2 regions of the Planktothrix sp. PLAVEN19ND genome follow, and region 2 is predicted to be linked to the other one. Evidence: riboswitches for the same ligand, from Rfam matches in the RefSeq annotation. Region 2 holds a riboswitch; the other holds the start of a gene.

Region 1 (9,427 bases), 1.9 Mb from region 2:
TCTGTCCCAGGAGTCAAACTCAATGCCGAAGTTTCCAGGGAATTATTACAAACTATTTTTCAACCTAAAACCCTCCTCCATGATGGGGCGGTATTAATTCGGGCGTCTCGGATTGCGGCGGCTGGGGTGATTTTACCTCTATCGGAACGCATGGCGTCCCGACAATTGGGAACTCGTCATCGGGCGGCGATGGGAATTACGGAACGAGTGGCAAAATGTATGTGTATTGTGGTGTCGGAAGAAACGGGTTCAATTTCTCTGGCGGAAAAAGGAATCCTCAACCGACCCTTAACTAGCAGTAAACTAAAAGAGCTATTAGAAGCTCGTTCTTGGACATCCAATGATGACGGAACTGTTGCTTCGATTTCTATTACCCATTGGGGAAACCGCATGGGTTACCAAGGATGGGCTTTAGTGTCTCGCCTATTCCGTCCTCGATCCAAAGCTTCTCGGGAGAAAAAATGAGTGCTAAGACAAGGGTTATATATGAATTACCCGTAGATTTAGACCAGAACCGCTTGCCTAAACACATTGCTGTGATTATGGATGGCAATGGTCGCTGGGCGAAGCGTCGAGGTTTACCTCGAACTATGGGCCACCGTCGGGGAGTCGATTCCCTCAAAGAAGTCTTACGCTGTTGTCGAGACTGGGGTGTGGCGGCACTAACGGCCTATGCTTTTTCTACGGAAAATTGGGGACGTCCTTTAGAGGAAGTAGATTTTCTCATGGCATTATTTGAGCGGGTTTTAATGCGAGAACTGCGAGAAATGATGGAGGAGGAAGTGCGAATTCAGTTTGTCGGAAATTTGGCAGCACTCCCTAAATCTCTACAGGAAAAAATAGAATATTCAATGGAGGAAACGAAACAAAATAAGGGGATTCTCTTGACAATTGCCACTAATTATGGTGGGCGACAAGAAATTTTAAAAGCCTGTCGAGAGATTGCAACTCAAGTCAAACAAGGGTTAATTCTACCGGAAGATATTGATGAAACTCTGTTTGAAAAACATTTATATACCGCCGAAATCTGTCACCCTGATTTATTGATTCGTACCAGTGGAGAAATGCGAATTAGTAATTTTTTATTATGGCAACTCGCCTATGCAGAAATTTATGTAACTGACACTCTTTGGCCTGATTTTAATCATACGGAATTGCATCTAGCATTGTCTTCCTATCAAAAACGGGAACGTAGATTCGGCAAAGTTTGAATCGTTAATCAGTAAGCGGTCATCAATTAACTACCAACTAACAACTAACAACTGATAATTAACAACTGATAACTAACAACTACCAACTGATAATTAACAACTGATAACTGGCAACTGATAACTGGTAACTGATAACTGATAACTGATAACTGATTAAGGCCCCCCAAATATAGCAGCTTCAAGATCTCGGCGCGGAAGGGAATATTTAAAAGAACGTTGAATATCTTGACCATTGGTTGTAGCACCGATATAACGGACTGTAATTTGGTCAACTTCTAACCATAAATCCGCTGTCCAATTTTGGTTTCCAATGCGCCAATAATGGAGTTCTTTTTTATCCTGTTCACCCCCATGAGAGCGTAACCATTCTTCAATATCGGGTAGGGGATGATTATATAAAGGTGTCTCTGAACTCGGCAAAGTCATAAATAAGAAGAAAGAGAGCTAATTTATATTAGGTATTGATTATAGCATTTTTGATCAATTCCAACCAATACATAAATATTAATAACGAGTTAAACTAATAAAAATTGCTAACAGGATACATCCAATAAAAGTTAATCCCATTAGAAATAATGAAAAAACTTCTCCAGAGGAAAGAGGACGATCTGTTGGGTCTAAATAGGCAGAAGAAGAATGAGAACGATTGTTTTTAGAATAGGGTTGATTTAAGTCCGTTGGAACCTGAATTAAATGATATCGAGAATAGCCAATTTTTTGATCATAGGACTGACGCCGATCTGGGTTACATAAGGTGGCATAAGCTTCATTCAGTTTCTGAAATTTTGCCGTGGCGATCGCTTTTGATAATGTTGTCGTATCAGGATGATACAGTTTACTCAATTCTCGATAGGCGCGTCGAATTTCTATCGGGGTGGCACTGGGATGAACCCCTAACAGGGTGTAATAACTAGAACTCAGTGCCCGATGGTTTTCGGGTTGTTGCTGTTGAGATGAATTTCTGGGAGAAGTCACGGCTATCCTAACTCTACATCATGAAACAGTTCCGTTTATTATACAGAATAAAGCCAGAAAATAGGCAACCCGAAAACAGGTAGAGACGCCATATCTAACGCCTCTACACAACGGTGGGATCTGTACTATTTTTTATTCATCTGAGGTAAAATACCGTTCTAGGAAATCTAAGGCATAATTCCGCAATTCATAATATTCTGAAGATTCTCGCAATTCATGGCGATCTCGCGGATGGGGAAAGGGTACATCCAAGATTTCTCCAATATTAGCATGGGGGCCATTAGTCATCAAAACAATTCGATCAGACATATAAATTGCCTCATCCACATCATGGGTAATCATCATTACCGCTTGACGATTTTGTTCCCAAATATCTAAAACTTGTTTTTGTAATTTTCCACGAGTTAACGCATCTAACGCCCCAAAAGGTTCATCCATTAATAACATTTTAGGCTGAATTGATAAAGCCCGTGCAATTCCCACCCGTTGTTTCATTCCTCCAGAAATTTCATGGGGATATTTATTGGCGGCTGCGGTTAAATTCACCATGGAAATATGTTCATTCACTAAACTAATTTTTTCGGCTGAGGAGAGATTTTTTAACACTTCATCGACCGCTAGACGGATATTTTCTCGAACTGTTAACCAAGGTAATAAAGAATAACTTTGAAAGATCATCATCCGATCTGAACCCGGTTTACGAATTTCTTTGCCTTCTATTTTCACAGAACCTGATGTGGCTTTTTCCAACCCTGCTACTATTTTTAATAGGGTTGACTTGCCACAACCGGAATGACCAACAACCGAGATAAATTCATCTTCACCAATTGTTAGATTAATCTGATCTAAAACGACAAATTCTCCGCCGTTAGGATTAGGATAAGACTTAACTAAATTTTCAATCGTTAAAAATTCAGTTGGGTTTAAAGTAGAACCTGGGGTTGACATTGAAGTGGGAAATTGTTTCATATTAACCTCAAAAGATATTCAAGATAAACTAAGATAAAAAGAAAGATTGAGGACGATTAGCCCGAATTTCAAAACTGTTAAGATAACCCACTGGATCGCTGGGATCAAAGGCTTTTTTATCAATAAAAAATTCAGCAGGTTCGACTTTATAATCCTCCTTCGGACATTTAATTCCCATTTCGTTGGCAATCTCCCTGTATAAATCCGTTCGCCAAGCTTTCTGAGCTTTTTGTTCCGCATCTTTGGGAATTTCTTTAATTTGTCCCCAACGAGCCGCTTGTGTCATTAACCAAAGACTTTGAGACTGCCATAAAAATGTGGAATGATTGCCCGATATTTGAGATAAATCAGGGGGTAAATCATAAAAAACAGTGGTGTAGGGATTAGAAATAATTCGGGGTTGGTTATCAAATCCGCCGTAATTATAATCCCCCACAAGTGCAGGTCGAGTAAACTTATCAATAGCTCCTTTTTTCGGTTTTGCCCCCGTATAAGAAGGGTCAGTAATCAGTTGAGCAACTTCCGCCCGATTTGCCGGATCACTGCAATATTGACAAGCTTCAATCATGGCTTTGACTAAACTGCGATAGGTCTTAGGATTTTCATTAATAAAAGACTCCATGACACCTAATAGTCTATCGGGGTGTCCATGCCAAATTTCATGACCTTGGGCGCAGGTAAAACCCACTCCTTCATTCCCTGTAATGGCGCGAGTATTCCAAGGTTCAGCGACCATATAAGCTTGCATGGCGCCAATTCTAATATTGTTTACCATTTGGGGTGGCGGAATAATAATAATCCGAAATTCTTGCATCGGATCAACTCCCGCAGCCGCCGATAAATAGCGGGCAAAATATTCATAAATCGCTGAACTTAAAACAACAGCCCAGATGCGTTGTTCAGGAGGCAAAGCATCAAAATAACCTCGAAAATCTCGCCCAAATTCTTCTAAATTGCCGTTATATTCATGCCAAGGACGTAAGCCATAATCCCACATGGCTTTATTCATCGTCATGGCGTTTCCATGGCGGTGAATGGTCATCGCCGCACACAAGGGGGCTTTTCGTGCGCCTTCTGCCCCAATACGGGCATTTGTCACCGCCCCAGAAACGACGGGAGAGGCATCTAAACGGCCGAAAATAATGCCATCACGGGAATTAGCCCAACTCGCCTCACGGGACAAATTAACATTAAGTCCGTATTTGTGGAAAAATCCCTTTTCATAAGCAATAGCAAAGGGCGCGCAATCATTAACAGGAACGTAACCAACAGTAATATTGCGTTTTTCTAAAGTTTTGGGATCAACAACGGGTTCAACGGCTAAGGCGGCTTCAGATAATTGAGATACGGGAGGTTTACCAACATTGCAGGAATACAACGCCATCCCCGTCGCCGTCAGTCCCATTCCTTGTAAAAATTGACGTCGGGTAGTCATATTGATTTTAGGTTTTAGAGGGAATTTCTATTGAATTAAACTCATGATGCTGCTCGACGATGGGTAACTAAAACTTGTATTCGACCCAAACCGTAATCGAGTAATAATCCGGTTATTCCGATGACAAATACCGCTAGGAATACTGAACTTAAATTCAAGCGATTCCATTGATCCCAAACAAAGAATCCAATCCCAACTCCTCCGGTTAACATTTCAACAGCAACAATCACTAACCAAGCAATCCCTAAACTAATCCGTAATCCCGTAAAAATGTAGGGTAAACTGGCGGGTAAAATAATTTTAATCACCCGTTTCCATGGGGGCATTTCTAATACCCTGGCTACGTCTAAATAATCGGGATTAACGCTGGCAACCCCTAACGCTGTATTGATAATCGTCGGCCATAAAGAAGTAATAAAAATTACGAAAATGGCGGAGGGTTCTGCTAAGTTAAAAATGGCTAAAGCAATGGGCAACCAAGCTAAGGGAGAAACGGGTTTAAAAATCTGAACTAAGGGATTTAAGGCTAAAAAAGCCGGGCGTGACATTCCAATTAAAAACCCTAATGGAATTGCTACTACAGCCCCTAATAAAAACCCTAAGATCACCCTGCGTAAACTGGCAATTAACAGCCAACCTAATCCTAAATTACCCGGCCCTTTTCTGAAAAAAGGATTTGCATATTCTCGGCTATCTATTAAAGCTTCTAAAGGGGTTGGCATTAAGTCTGTGAGGAAAGTTGCCACAAACCACCACAGAAGAATTACGCCTAAAAATCCTAACGTTGGTAACACAAACGTATCCCTAAGTAAGATAGGCTTGGTTTTTTTCCAGGCTATCTGTCCGGCGACCGCTAGGGTCGCAAGATTTAATTGTAAAAACATTAATTTTCCTCAGAGTCTAGGTCAGTGAATGCGAAGAAAAAAGATACTGGCCTGGAACACTGATCTTGTCAGATTATCAATAATTCTGACTGTTTCAGTCTCCTCCCAATGCCTACGGAGTTAGCTGACGGGCTGGGGTTGAGAGATACCCTTCTCTTTATTATTTATCAAAAGAGATTAGCCCCAAAAATTTGGTTCCCCCGTTCTTGCTGACGGTTGTTTGTCAATAGCAAGACTCGGCTGACTTCTTCGCTTATGGTTGACTACGAAGTTAACACATTATTTTCCAAGTTGCAAGGGTGAAATTAAAATTTTCTGTATCTTCTCTAATAATCTTTGGTGATCTGTAAAATAGGAATTGTTGAATTATAAGGTTTCGGCTTGATTTGCCTTCATGAATTAACTAGAATGGTTCTATCTTGAGGAATAAGTAATCCTATGGAGTAATTAATGATCCTGACTATTCAGAAAATTATTATACAAACAGAGTATTATTTATTATTTGTTAACAGGGAAAAAAGGTTCCGATTTTCTTCCCTGGTTTGGGTAATTTTTGCTGAACTAGAACAGGACTGCTGATCATGGATTAGGATTAAAAACCAACCTCTAACATATCTATTCCTGATGGACGAACATCTCCTCTCATTCCATCATTAAAAGTATTATTTGGGCGGGAAAAAGAATTTGAATCAATGGGTTTAAGTGGGTTCAAAGTTGGATTAACCATCTCATCCAAATATTCTTGATTATATTCAAAGGGTTGATCGGATTCTGGCCCCCCAAAAGGGAATACTAAACGATCAGGGTCTCGTCCAATTGTTAGTTCTTCTGGCCTTCCTAAATCCTGGGCGTAACCTCCAGGAAGTTCAGCCGTCTGTAAAGTAGGAATTGCAAATTCAGTTCCAGTTAAATCTGCATTCAACAGATTTGAACCTTCTAATTGAGCTTGAACTAAATTAGCATTAGTTAAATTAGCATTACTAAGGTTAGCATGATTAAATTCAGTCTGATTTAAAAACGCGCCCTCTAGGTTGGCAGATGTTAAGTTTGCTCCGGTTAAATCTGCACCTTCTAAATTGATATTAGCTAGGTTTGCACCCGTAAGGTTAGCATCTCGTAAATCAACACCAATCAAATGAGCACCGCTTAAATTAGCTCCTCTCAAATCACACCCTTGACAGAACCGGGTTTCTAATAATTGTTTAAGATCATTAGGATTTTGTGAATAGGCTGGAGTCGTCACTCCTAAACCGAGTAGAAGCACTGTGGCGGCTCCAAAAACTGCTGTGGATAGAATTTTCATAACTTTATCCTCCGCTTCGGCCACCGAAAAACTACACCTAATAGTTTTCGTTTTTCTTATTATAGCAAGAGGCAATAGGGAATGGGCAATGGGCAATAGGTAAATACTTACTATAAGTAGCTTTTAGCTTTCAAGAATGTCCTAATAGATGTGGCAACTGCTATATAAGCCCAATCAAAGTCTAAATCCCCAACCCATTAAGAAAAGTTAATAAAAGAAAAAGCGATCGCACTTTTGATAAGTTGGAGAGCGATCGCTAACTTTGAAAAAACGATACTTAATCAATCCGTTTAAATCCTACTAAGCTAAAGCCGGAACTTTCAAACTCAAATGGGGATAGAGGGGAAAGCGATCGCACAAATTCGCCACCCGTTGACGACAAACTTCACCGATCCCTTCATCTTCAGGGTTGAGCAGACGATCTGCAATAATATTCCCAATTTCGATAAATTCCGTTTCTCCCATCCCCCGGGTGGTCATAGCCGGAGAACCCAACCGTAAACCACTGGTGACAAAGGGAGATTCAGGATCAAAGGGAACAGTATTTTTATTCGCCGTAATATTAACTTCAGTAACCAGTTGATCAGCCCGTTTTCCAGTCATATTCACCGACCGTAAATCTACTAACATCAAATGATTATCCGTACCACCGGAGACAATTTTTAAGCCTCGGTTTTGTAACTGAGTAGCCAGGGCCTTCGCATTAGCAATCACTTGACCCGAATAGGTAGAAAATTCCGGTTTCAGGGCTTCCCCAAAGGCAACAGCTTTCCCCGCAATAACGTGTTCTAGGGGGCCACCTTGACTGCCAGGGAAAACAGCTTTATCCAATTTTTTGCCCAGTTCGGCATCCCGACTTAAAATCAATCCACCCCGGGGCCCTCTCAAGGTTTTGTGAGTAGTGGTGGTGACCACATCACAGTAGGGAATCGGGTTAGGATGATGACCCGTTGCCACTAACCCGGCAATATGGGCAATATCGGCCATTAAATAGGCCCCGACTTCATCAGCAATCGCCCTGAATTTCTCAAAATCAATAATTCGAGGATAGGCCGAATACCCACAAATGAGCATTTGGGGTTTATGCTGTTTGGCCAGTTCTAAAATCAAGTCATAATCCAGTTGTTCGGTTTCCGGGCTAACCCCATAATGACAGGCTTTAAACCATTTACCAGAGACATTGACCGGAGAACCATGGGTTAAATGTCCCCCATGGGATAAGTCCATCCCCATGATCGTGTCACCTGGTTTGAGCATCGCCAGGAACACCGCAAAGTTAGCTTGAGCTCCCGAATGGGGTTGAACATTGGCACTGGCGGCTCCGAACAGTTGTTTGGCGCGCTCAATGGCTAATTGTTCGATGCCATCGACAAATTCACAACCGCCGTAGTAGCGTTTTTTGGGAAGCCCTTCGGCGTATTTATTGGTGAGCACCGACCCTTGGGCTGCCATTACCGCCGCCGAGGTAAAGTTTTCACTGGCAATTAATTCTAGGTGTTCCCGTTGACGACAGAGTTCATGCTGAATCAGATCAGCAATGACGGGATCAGTTTCAGATAAGATTTCTAGGTTAGACCGACTCACAATAAAATTCCTCTTAATTAGACAATTTGATCACCGATTTAAACGGATTAGGATTATCCCTGATTTTAAATCATAACTTTACTGTGCTGATGGTTGATTCCAAAATTGTATTAAGTTGTGACTCATTTAGCCGAATCCCCTACAACTATCGACTTAAAATGGAAATATAGTTGGGCGTCTGTCGGAGGAATCATTATGCTAGTCATCTTGATGGATAACCAGATACTTGCTTCTCAACAAGTTTGTCAGGGATGTTTATTAGCCGATCAAAGCGGTCAACCTCGTTGGAGAGGGGGGCAGTTGTCCTGTGGGCATTTAGTTCGTCCCTCCATCAACAATCAACCGAGTCAGTACGAGTGTCAGATGGGCTTCCGCATCGCTAATATTCAGTGAGATCAAGACCTGATTACAGGTACAGTCTAGGCTTCTAAGAATCAATTCCCGGCTTTTCTTCCTAACATCCGACCCCAATCTCTGGGACTGCGCTATCCTGGGTTTAAGAGATACTCAGGAGAATTGGTTATGACTTGGCGCGGAACCACGACAGTACGCGATCGCATTTTTGCCGCCCTACCCTATCTACTGCCTTTAATGGATGGGTTGCCCTTTGGACGCTTTTTATTCCAACAGTTTCCAGTTTTACAAATTATTACATTGCCTGTTATTCCTTTGATTTTCCTTTATCAATACATTCCTTTCGCTGGATTTGTTGTGTTTATCGGCCTGTATATGTTAGTGGTTCGCAATGAAAATATTCCCCATTTCATCCGATTTAATACAATGCAAGCCATTCTGATTGACATTGTTCTGATTTTATGCACGTTAGTGTTCCAGGTATTCGGCAGTATTCTTTTACAAGGATTTGTCGGTCAAACCCTTTACAACATGATATTTCTGGGGCTTTTAGCAGTATTTTTCTATTCTGTGATTCAGTCTTTATCTGGGAAATATGCAGAAATTCCCACAATTTCTGATGCTGTTTATATGCAAGTTCGGTAATAGGGAATGGGGAATGGGGAACTTTACCCTCTGGGTTTGAGCATCCGTTGATGTCCTAATCGTGGGT
Region 2 (9,427 bases):
TAAATTCTCCTGTAAGTGTTAATGGATTAGAAGTTTGGGACAGATCAGATGAACAGAACAATAACGGATTTGAAATTCCCGATAATATCATTTTTGGCTCCTTAAATTTGCCACTTAACGCGATTTTATTCAGATTATCTGGGGATTTTTCTAATACTAAATTGGCAAAAATATAAATACCTGACTGTTCAATTTTCAAGGTTAAATCTTTGTTTTTTAAACAGTTGGGAGGGGTATCAAACTCTATAGAATAATCACCCCCAATACTGACAGGTGCTTTTAATTGGGTTTCTCCATAGGTTGTGACTCCTTTAAAAAGGATCAGAACTGAGGCGATTGTAGCCGCATAAAAGACGAAGGATATCCAGTTAAAATTATGGCGCATAGTTCAATAATAATTGTTAGGTGTTAATCGATTGCTGTAATAATGATTCGAGGTGGGAGGTAACTTGAGAATAACTCCGAGTAATCAGTAAAGATGAATGACAATCTTGAGCCAGTTGATCGGTATACCGTCCCAAAGTTTGCCTTTCAATTCCCCAGGTGCGGCTGGTACCTACAATGGTTAAATCTACGGTTTTTGAAGTTTCAATTACCGCTTGAATGGGATCAGTTTCTGGCAGTCGAATCATTTCTAAACGGGATTGAATCTGGGTGGGCAATATATCAATCATATTCCGTAATTCATAGCTTAATTCTTTCTCTGGTTCGTTAGATGTCACTAAAATTTTTAACTGACAATTGGGGTCATTGAACATCATTCTTAAGGCTAAAGTCAACCCTAAATCATCGTGAATATTAGAAGCATAAGCCACTAATAAGGACTGAATTTGTTGCTGTTCTTTATTGACAAATACGGCAACATCGGTGGGAGAAGTATTCAAAATTTTGCCAACTCTCCCACCTAAACGATTGTCACTGAAGGCGGGACGATGCCAACCTACTAATATTAAATTAGCTTGATCAACTTGTGCAATTTCTATCGTTTTTTTAGCAACATCCTGGGCAATGCGGATAATTGGATAAACTCCTTGTCTGAGTTCAGGAGGTTCTAAACTTTGAATTAATTCTTCTAAACGTTGTCGTTGTTTCTCAATTAAGCGGTTTGCTTCATCGGGCGTACTTTGAAATAAATAATCTTCCTCTAGTTCGATTAAACTTAAAGGATGAACAACAGCAGGAGGTTTTCCGGCGATCGCTAAAGCTAATTGTACTAATCCTCTTTGAGTATTGGGATTTGCAACAGGAACTAAAACTCGATAAGCAGGAGTCAGAGGTTCAGGACTTATTGTTCGGGTTTCCGGTTCAATAATATCAAGTTTAATTAACTCTTTGGGATAGGTCATTTCTAATAATGGCGAAGTCATAAAGGTTGTGACTAATGCCATAATGACTAATAGGGTAAAAAGTAACGGTGAAATTACCCCAAAACTTAAGCCAATATTTAAAACAATTAGTTCAGTTAATCCCCTAGTATTCATTAACCAACCTAACGCCGAGGCTTCCCGTTTTTCAATTCCACTAACCCTGGCGGCGACATAGGTTCCGACATATTTTCCAATAATTGCCACCCCAACGACTAACGCACATAATAACCACAATTCAGGACGATTTAGCAAGCCAATTTCCGTGCGTAATCCACTATAAGCAAAGAAAATTGGTAGTAAAAAAATTAAGACAAAATCCTCTGTTTTTTCAGCTATTTCTCGGACTAAACCTGGATCTTTGGGCATCACAGCCCCGAGTAAAAAGGCTCCAAAAATTAAGTGAATTCCGATCAATTCAGTAATTAATGCAGAAGCCACCACTCCCATATAAATCCAAGCTAAAACCCATTGGGTGAGTCGTCCTGTGCGTTGATAATGGACAGAGAGTTTTCGCAAAAGCCACCGCCCTGCGGTTGCCATTAAAATAATATAAAGAATCGATGCAATAATCGTGGGAAATGCCCCCGATATACTGTTAGTTCTGGTGACCGCGATTGCTAAGGCTAATAAACACCAGGCGGTGACATCATCAACGGCGGCACAAGTTAAAGCTAAGGTTCCTAAACGAGTTCCTTGTAAATTATTTTCTGTGATAATTCGCGCTAAAACGGGAAAAGCCGTAATCGATAAAGCCGAACCTAAAAATAAGGCAAACGCAGTGAAGGAAACGCCATTATTAGAAACAATTGGATACAGAATTAATGCGGTCGAAATCCCCAATGCAAAGGGAACTACAATACTAACGTGAGAAATTAAAACTGCCTTTTCTAGTTGCCCACTCAAATATTTCGGGTTCAGTTCCAACCCAATTAAAAACATGAAGAAAATTAGTCCAATTTGAGATAAAACATTCAAGTAGGATAGAGTTTCGGCAGGGAATAAAGCGGTCATCACATTAGGAGCAATTAACCCTAATAATGATGGCCCCAACATAATTCCGGCAATAATTTCTCCAATGACTAAGGGTTGTTTAATTTGACGACAGAATAATCCCATTAATCGGGATAATCCAATCACGATCAAAACTTGCAGGAGAACTAAAATCGCAGGGTGCATAGTCAGCCTCAAATGGAATACGAAAGTTAAAGGGAGATTAATGTTTGTTAATCCCCGCACTCATTGAATTTTAGGACAGGTTATCTATATCTGTGATTACCCAAAATTAGCAAACAACAAAACCTAGCCATTTCCATGACCCTCACACATCTTTGCAAGTGGGTTTGATTCTCGTATTCAACCCTCACGGATTGAATATTAATAACACAGTCTGATATACTTAGAATTCCGGTGAGGGCAATGATCAAAACTTTGCCGATCAACAGTCTTCTCTCACAGCCGACGGGGTTAGCTGACGGGCTAGGACTGAGAGATGTCCTTCTCGACAATCGTAAACAATCGAAGATAAGCCCCTAAATATGGTTCCCCCGCTCTTAACTCATTAAAAAAGAGTGGATTAGGCTGACTGACTCTACTTAATAGGTTAACCTAGCATATTAATTGAATTTTGTCTATCTATAGCAATCCGTGTAGGGGTTGTAACATTTTATAGTAGGGGTTTGGTCTCCAAACCCTCTTTGCGCCTGGGTTTGGTCTCCAAACCCCTACAGGTTTTTATCACAAATCATTTAAGATTGCTATATAGCAATCAAAAGCGCCCTGAACTTCGATTCAAGGCGCGTAAAGTTTCGATTAATTCGTTGAAATTAAGATAAAATTCGTTCAACGGTAGCGCGATAGGAATTGCTATCTAACCCATCGCCGGAGTTAACCATACTGGGATCAAGAAGTCGTTGCATGGCGGAAATGCGATCGCCCGTGGCTGGGTGAGTGCTGATAATGGTTGGCGGAGACCCACTTTTTAACAGTTTAGCCATAAAATCTACAGCACCCCGCGGCGCATAACCCGCACGAATTAAAGTTGCTAAACCCAGGCGATCGGCTTCATATTCAGCTTCACGGCTTTTAGGGCGGTTTAAGGCTAATTCCACCCCAATTTGAACTAATTTATTCTGATCCGCACCAACGGCCGTAGCCACCCCCGCCGCCACCGCCGCTTGACGCATTTGTTTAATCGCATGACGTCCAGCAATATGTCCGATTTCATGGGCTATCACACTCGCTAATTCCGCTTCATTATCCGCCGCCGCAATTAAGCCCGTATTAACATAAACAAACCCGCCCATAGTGGCAAAAGCATTGACATTCCGATCATCAATCACTTGAAACGTGTAGGGAATATTCGGGCGCTCGCTGGCTTGGGCTAGACGTTGACCAATTTGATTAATATAGTTTTGAGCCTCTTGATTACGAAATAATTTAACTTGTTTAGAGAGTAATTCTTGATTAATTTGTTCCCCGATCGCAATTTCCTGACGGGCCGATAAATTCGATAACTGGATAACTTGAATTCCTCTAAAGATTAATTCGGGTAAAGGAATTGCCAAAGTTGTGACCGTTGAACTCAATACAATACCCAGGGTAAGAGTTATTGAAATCACCGGATACAACCAACGACGGCGCAAAGATCGGGCAATTGTCAAGCGGTTTAACATAATGAGTGCAGGTGAGAATTTACAGGTTAAAGGTATAAAACAAAAGTGGGGGTGTATTTAAGTCTATAGACGCAGATTTAAGAAACCGGGTTTCTAATCCTTATCTCTGAGTCTCCATCAAGTTCTGTTGAGAAACCCGGTTTCTGAGCTAAACTGACCAAGTGGCTAAATAAGCATCATTTCCTCCTAATGGATTAGGATTAATCGCGTTAGTTGTTGTCGCAACAGAGGGTTGGGTTACTGTCCCCAAAATCACCGCTTGACCCTTTGCCACCGCAAAACCATTCACACTTCCTTTCGCCCCATCAGCGTCACCGGTTTGAGTTAAAGGAGTCCAGAATTTTCTGATAGTATAATCAGCCGATAATCCTAATACTGCCATTTCTCCCAAGGTATAAGCTCCAACGGGTTGATTATTAATGGTTTTAGCCGGACGATTTTGCAATTGAAATGCCGAAGATCCTCCTATATATACATTACCAAATTCGTCAGCCGTGATGGAATTGGGGGTAAAACTATTCGCCCCGGTACTAGTCCGGGTAACAATAAATTGACCCCGATCAACAATTCCATTATTCGGATTAATTTTGGCATGAAAAGTGAAAGTTCCCGCCCCAGCACCGGAGAAATTATTAAAGGAATCAACATCAACTTTTGAGGCTAAATTTTGCGTAATGGTTTGACCATCCCGTTGAAAAACATTATTGCCACCATCGGTTCTTCCTAAGAAATACAGTCCCCCATCTTTACCCATTGTAATTCGTTCTCCTCTTGTATCTGCTCCTAAATTTTGTCCGGTGACTTCCGTTGCACTAAAATCCCAGGTTTTCCATAACAAATTTAAGGAAGAATCAAACCCGCGTAAGAACGGCGTTTGTAAAGTGCTGGTAACTTGATTATACCCGGTAACAAAGACTTGTTTAGTGGTAGGATCAATCGTAATATCCGCCGGATTAACATTCGTTCCAGTTAAGGTTGTGCTAGTTAATTGAGTTCCCGCTGCATTCCATAAAGTAATCGTATCTGTACTATTATTTAAAGTGGCAACTGTACCATCCGACGCGATCGCAACTCGATTAAAAGTTCCCAGTTGTGACCATAAAACCGTATTAGCTGTAGGGTCATAAACCTTAATTCCAAAATCCCCAACAGCGACAATTTCTCCACTATCTCGATCCACATCTAAATCATTCACAACACCGCCTAATGGTGTATTAGATAAAGGTGCTGTATTGCCATTTTGTAACCTTTGAATTTCTCCCACACCGTTGAAATTACCCGCAATAATAATATTATTATTAACTGGGGAAATTTCAACCGATGTACCACTATCATTTCCAGTTGTTCCTAAATAGGTTGCACTATTTAACGGGAGATTTTCACTCGGATCATTATCAACAATTTGTAAAATTGCAGTATTTTGAGTTCCGATGGTCGCGCTTCCTTCGGTAATAGCTAAGGTCAAATTAATGCTTTCCGTCGGTTCAAATACCGTATCCTCAATGATGGGAATTGTAATAGTTTTAGAGGTAATATCTCCATCCGCAAATGTTACCGTTAGGGGCGTATTAGTATAATCTGAAATTGCCGTTGCAGTTCCATCCGTTGGGGTGATTTGTGCCGTCACTAAACCACTACTTCCTCCCGTTCTATTGATCGTAATAGTGTTAACAGGTATGCCATTTTCATTAACACTAAAATTAGCAGAACTAAACCCTAAAACACTAAGAGGTACTGGTGTTGGTGTCGGTACTGGTGTTGGTATTGGAGTTGGTATTGGAGTCGGTACTGGTGTTGGTATTGGAGTCGGTAATGGAGTCGGTACTGGAGTTGGTATTGGAGTTGGTATTGGAGTCGGTACTGGTGTTGGATCGGGTGTTGGTAATGGTGTCGGTACTGGTGTTGGTGCTGGAGTTGGTATTGGAGTCGGATCGGGTGTTGGTGCTGGAGTTGGTATTGGAGTCGGATCGGGTGTTGGTGCTGGAGTTGTTACTGGAGTCGGATCGGGTGTTGATACTGGAGTTGGTATTGGTGTGGGCGCTAATGTTGGTGAAGGTGTGGGCTCTAATGTCGGTACGGGAGTTGGTTCTGGGATAGGATCAGAACCTTTAAAAATAAAATTATCAGAATTGAGACTATTGTTATTTACGTTTTTGAGAATTGCTAAATATTCATTAGAACTTTTATCTTGAATAATCGTATCATTAGCATATTCCCCAGTTCCTTGAGTAATCTTTAACGCAGTGAATGTCAGATCTCCTAATAATCCAATAGCATCTTGATTTAGAGTAAAATCTGTGATAATATCAGCGTCAGTAATCGCAAATCCTCCCATAGTTTTGCCAATATAAAAGAGATCATTTCCCTCTCCACCCGTGATCATATCAGCACCTAAATCTCCATAGAGAATATCATCTCCAAAATCCCCGAATAATTGATCATCTCCTTCTCCTCCGGCGACTAAATCATCCTCTTTTCCCCCATAAATAATATCGTTATTCTGGTTTCCAAATAATGTATCTGCACCGCGATCGCCCACAATAAAATCACTTCCCACATCACCAAAAATCAGATCATTATCTTGACCTCCAGCTAAAGTATCGTCATCTTGACCGCCATAAATACTATCATTTCCTAGATTACCAAAAATATAATCAGCTTGTTCATTTCCTCCTAAAATATCATTACCTTCTAAACCATAAATCGTATCATTTCCCTCCAAAGCAAAAGCATTATCATCAAATGTCGTACCAATAATTAAATCAGAATTATTAGTTGGAATAAAATTAGTTTCAGTTGTCGTAATAGCTGTAAAACTTCTTCCCACGGGAAGATTACCACCCAAACTAAACGATAATATTTGAGGATCAGGAATAATCTGGGTCGGACTGAAAAACAAATTTCCAGAATCAAAAGTGTCAAAACTCATAATCTAATTTTCCTCGCAAAGACTCGCAATAGCTATACTATTTTTCTGGATATTTTCAATTAATCAGGAAAATATTTAATTTAATCTGATCAACAATTTAGTAGATGTAAAAGCTGTTTAAACCCTGACTCTGAAGGTAATACACTAAATAATGAAGACGATTTATTGAGGCAAAAAGTTTCTCAAATTTAGCTTTTTTTTACCCAAATTGTTGATTTATAAAAGTAATTTAATATACATTAATTTTAAAAATCACCGTATTTTTAAGGATACTCAGTTATTCATTACATCCTGTAGTCATTAAAAATACTGAGTAAATTAATAACTTTTATTGAAATTATTCTAGCTTTGATCAGTAGATCGACTTAGACCCATAGAATTTGATAGAATTGACCCATAATCGGTTAAAATAGTATCTCAGTGAAAACCAGTCGTCGAAAAATGATTAAACCTGATAGCACTCAACCCGGTTTAGGACAGCAAAGTTGGCAAAGTCAGTTAGATCGGTTTGTGAAAGATAACCGTCAGGAATTAGCCGCCTTAACTTGGGGTTTACACCTACAATGGGGAGAAGAACCCAATACCCTCGGAATTGATCTCAAACCCACCCCGCACTTTGTCGCTTGTCCGAAATCAACCATTGAACAACTGAATCAAAATGTTGAAAATCGGTTAAAAGAAATTGTCGGAATTGTAGACGGGTATCAACCGGAAAAAGAAGTATTAATCATTGGAATTGGTTTTGATCATGTCAGATTAATTTATTTTGAATCTAATCCTACTCCTCCAGACTGTTTTCAACAAGTGGGAAAAGATGTGGATACTTTATTAACACAGTTAGAAGATTCCATGAATCAAATCATAAATCTTTCCAATCTGTAGGGGCGGGTTCTGAAACAATATTTAATAATAATAAAAAATCTGAATAAACCCGCCCAAACCAAACCAAAAATCGAATTAATTATTGATTTATGAATATAAAAAAAGGGCGGGTTGATTTAATTCTTTTGTTGGTATTCAATATTATTGTAGAACCCGCCCCTACATATAAAAACAGGGTTTCTAGTTATTGATAATTCAAAATAAGATATTGTTGAATAATAGGAGAAACCTTAAAATATGTTTGCTGTTGCTGTTCTTCGGTTTCTATTAAACAACGCCGTTCTAAAGATTGAATCGCTTTAAATACATCCGTTGCAGGTAATTTAGATATTTCTATTAATTCTGCAATTCCTAGGGGTTGCTTTTCTTGACTCAGAGTAGCAATCACCGTTTTTTCAAGATTTGATAACCGTTCCCAATGCTGTTTTAAAATTTCGGTCAGTTCCTCCCCTAAGTATAGATTATCATATTTGAGAAATTCTGCAACCCTTCCCCTAAAAATATCTTGAATCATGTTTGCTACGATTTTTAACCATAAGGGATTTCCTTGATAAGTATTAATTAATAGATACCATTGCTCCTCATCTTTTAATCGTTTTTCGTGTAAAATTTCCGTTGCTGCTGAACCCAAACCCGATAACTTTAAACAGCGAATGGGTGCATTATCATCGGTTAAAGTAACAATATCTTGGGGAAGTTCCCAACTATTGAGAATTAAACAACTTTGATGGGAGGTTTCAGCGATTAATTTAAACAACAGGCTATAATTTTTAAAGTCAGGATGATATTGTCCGGCTAGGGTTCCTTGATTGAGTAAGGTTTGCACATCATCCAGAATAATCAGACAGCGTTTTGTTCTCAGATGTTCGATTAATAAAGATAATTGTTCTTCTAAACTAACAGGTAATTCTGTTAAGGATTGATTAGATAAAAATAATAATAAATTTTTGAGGGTAATCTCTAAACTGGGGGAAGTATAAAAACTTCGCCAGATAATTGCTTCAAATTCCGGTTGTAAAGTTTGAATTAAATAACGAGTTAGGGTAGTTTTACCAATACCACTTAATCCAATAATAGAAACGAGGCGACAATTTTCTTGAATTATCCAATTTTGTAGGGTTTTTAATTGGTGAGTGCGATCGCATATTTTCTTAATATCGGGTGCTGTTCCTAAGTCAATTTGTTGTTGTTTTGGGGGAGAAGGTGATCGCTCTTTGGGTATGATTGATGATGGGTTATTACTGCATATATGAACGTTACTAATATTAAAAGAATCATTTTTGCAATTCAAAAAATAAGCTGATTGTGAGCGTTCTAAACTCGATCTAATATTCGATTTCCTAATATTTTCACCTAAAATCCCTGAAAACATTTTCCATAATTCTGAGGCTAAATTTCTCACATAAGCCTCGGTACGATAACATTCTTCTGCGATTTCAGAATATTTTTGGCCATCCCATACACCGCGCAAGACCGCTTTTTGCAGATCATCCAGATGTTTTTCTGTCTCCGAAAAAACCACACTGTCTGCTAACTTTAAGAATTCTTCTATATCCATAACTCCACAAAATATCAGT

The links. Region 2 has a riboswitch for cyclic di-AMP ahead of AC2D3N_RS19975 (cation:proton antiporter). Riboswitches for the same ligand answer to the same signal wherever they lie in the genome.
Region 1: it holds a riboswitch for cyclic di-AMP, as region 2 does, so the genes downstream of both, ntrB (nitrate ABC transporter permease) here and AC2D3N_RS19975 (cation:proton antiporter) in region 2, are expected to answer to the same signal.

What each region holds. Positions count from the first base shown of each region.
Region 1 is NZ_CM170132.1:2,752,866-2,762,292, forward strand. It holds gene cdaA (diadenylate cyclase CdaA) at 1-465, shown strand, start outside; gene uppS (polyprenyl diphosphate synthase) at 462-1,211, shown strand; gene AC2D3N_RS12060 (DUF3143 domain-containing protein) at 1,365-1,637, opposite strand; gene AC2D3N_RS12065 (J domain-containing protein) at 1,716-2,186, opposite strand; gene AC2D3N_RS12070 (ABC transporter ATP-binding protein) at 2,319-3,155, opposite strand; gene AC2D3N_RS12075 (ABC transporter substrate-binding protein) at 3,184-4,590, opposite strand; gene ntrB (nitrate ABC transporter permease) at 4,632-5,474, opposite strand; cyclic di-AMP (ydaO/yuaA leader) riboswitch at 5,569-5,726, opposite strand; gene AC2D3N_RS12085 (pentapeptide repeat-containing protein) at 6,067-6,777, opposite strand; gene glyA (serine hydroxymethyltransferase) at 7,078-8,361, opposite strand; gene AC2D3N_RS12095 (hypothetical protein) at 8,557-8,754, shown strand; gene AC2D3N_RS12100 (Tic20 family protein) at 8,884-9,360, shown strand.
Region 2 is NZ_CM170132.1:4,679,228-4,688,654, reverse strand. It holds gene AC2D3N_RS19980 (hypothetical protein) at 1-385, opposite strand, end outside; gene AC2D3N_RS19975 (cation:proton antiporter) at 402-2,543, opposite strand; cyclic di-AMP (ydaO/yuaA leader) riboswitch at 2,807-2,957, opposite strand; gene AC2D3N_RS19970 (M48 family metallopeptidase) at 3,191-4,039, opposite strand; gene AC2D3N_RS19965 (Calx-beta domain-containing protein) at 4,188-6,968, opposite strand; gene ccmS (beta-carboxysome assembly chaperone CcmS) at 7,410-7,850, shown strand; gene AC2D3N_RS19955 (helix-turn-helix domain-containing protein) at 8,035-9,408, opposite strand.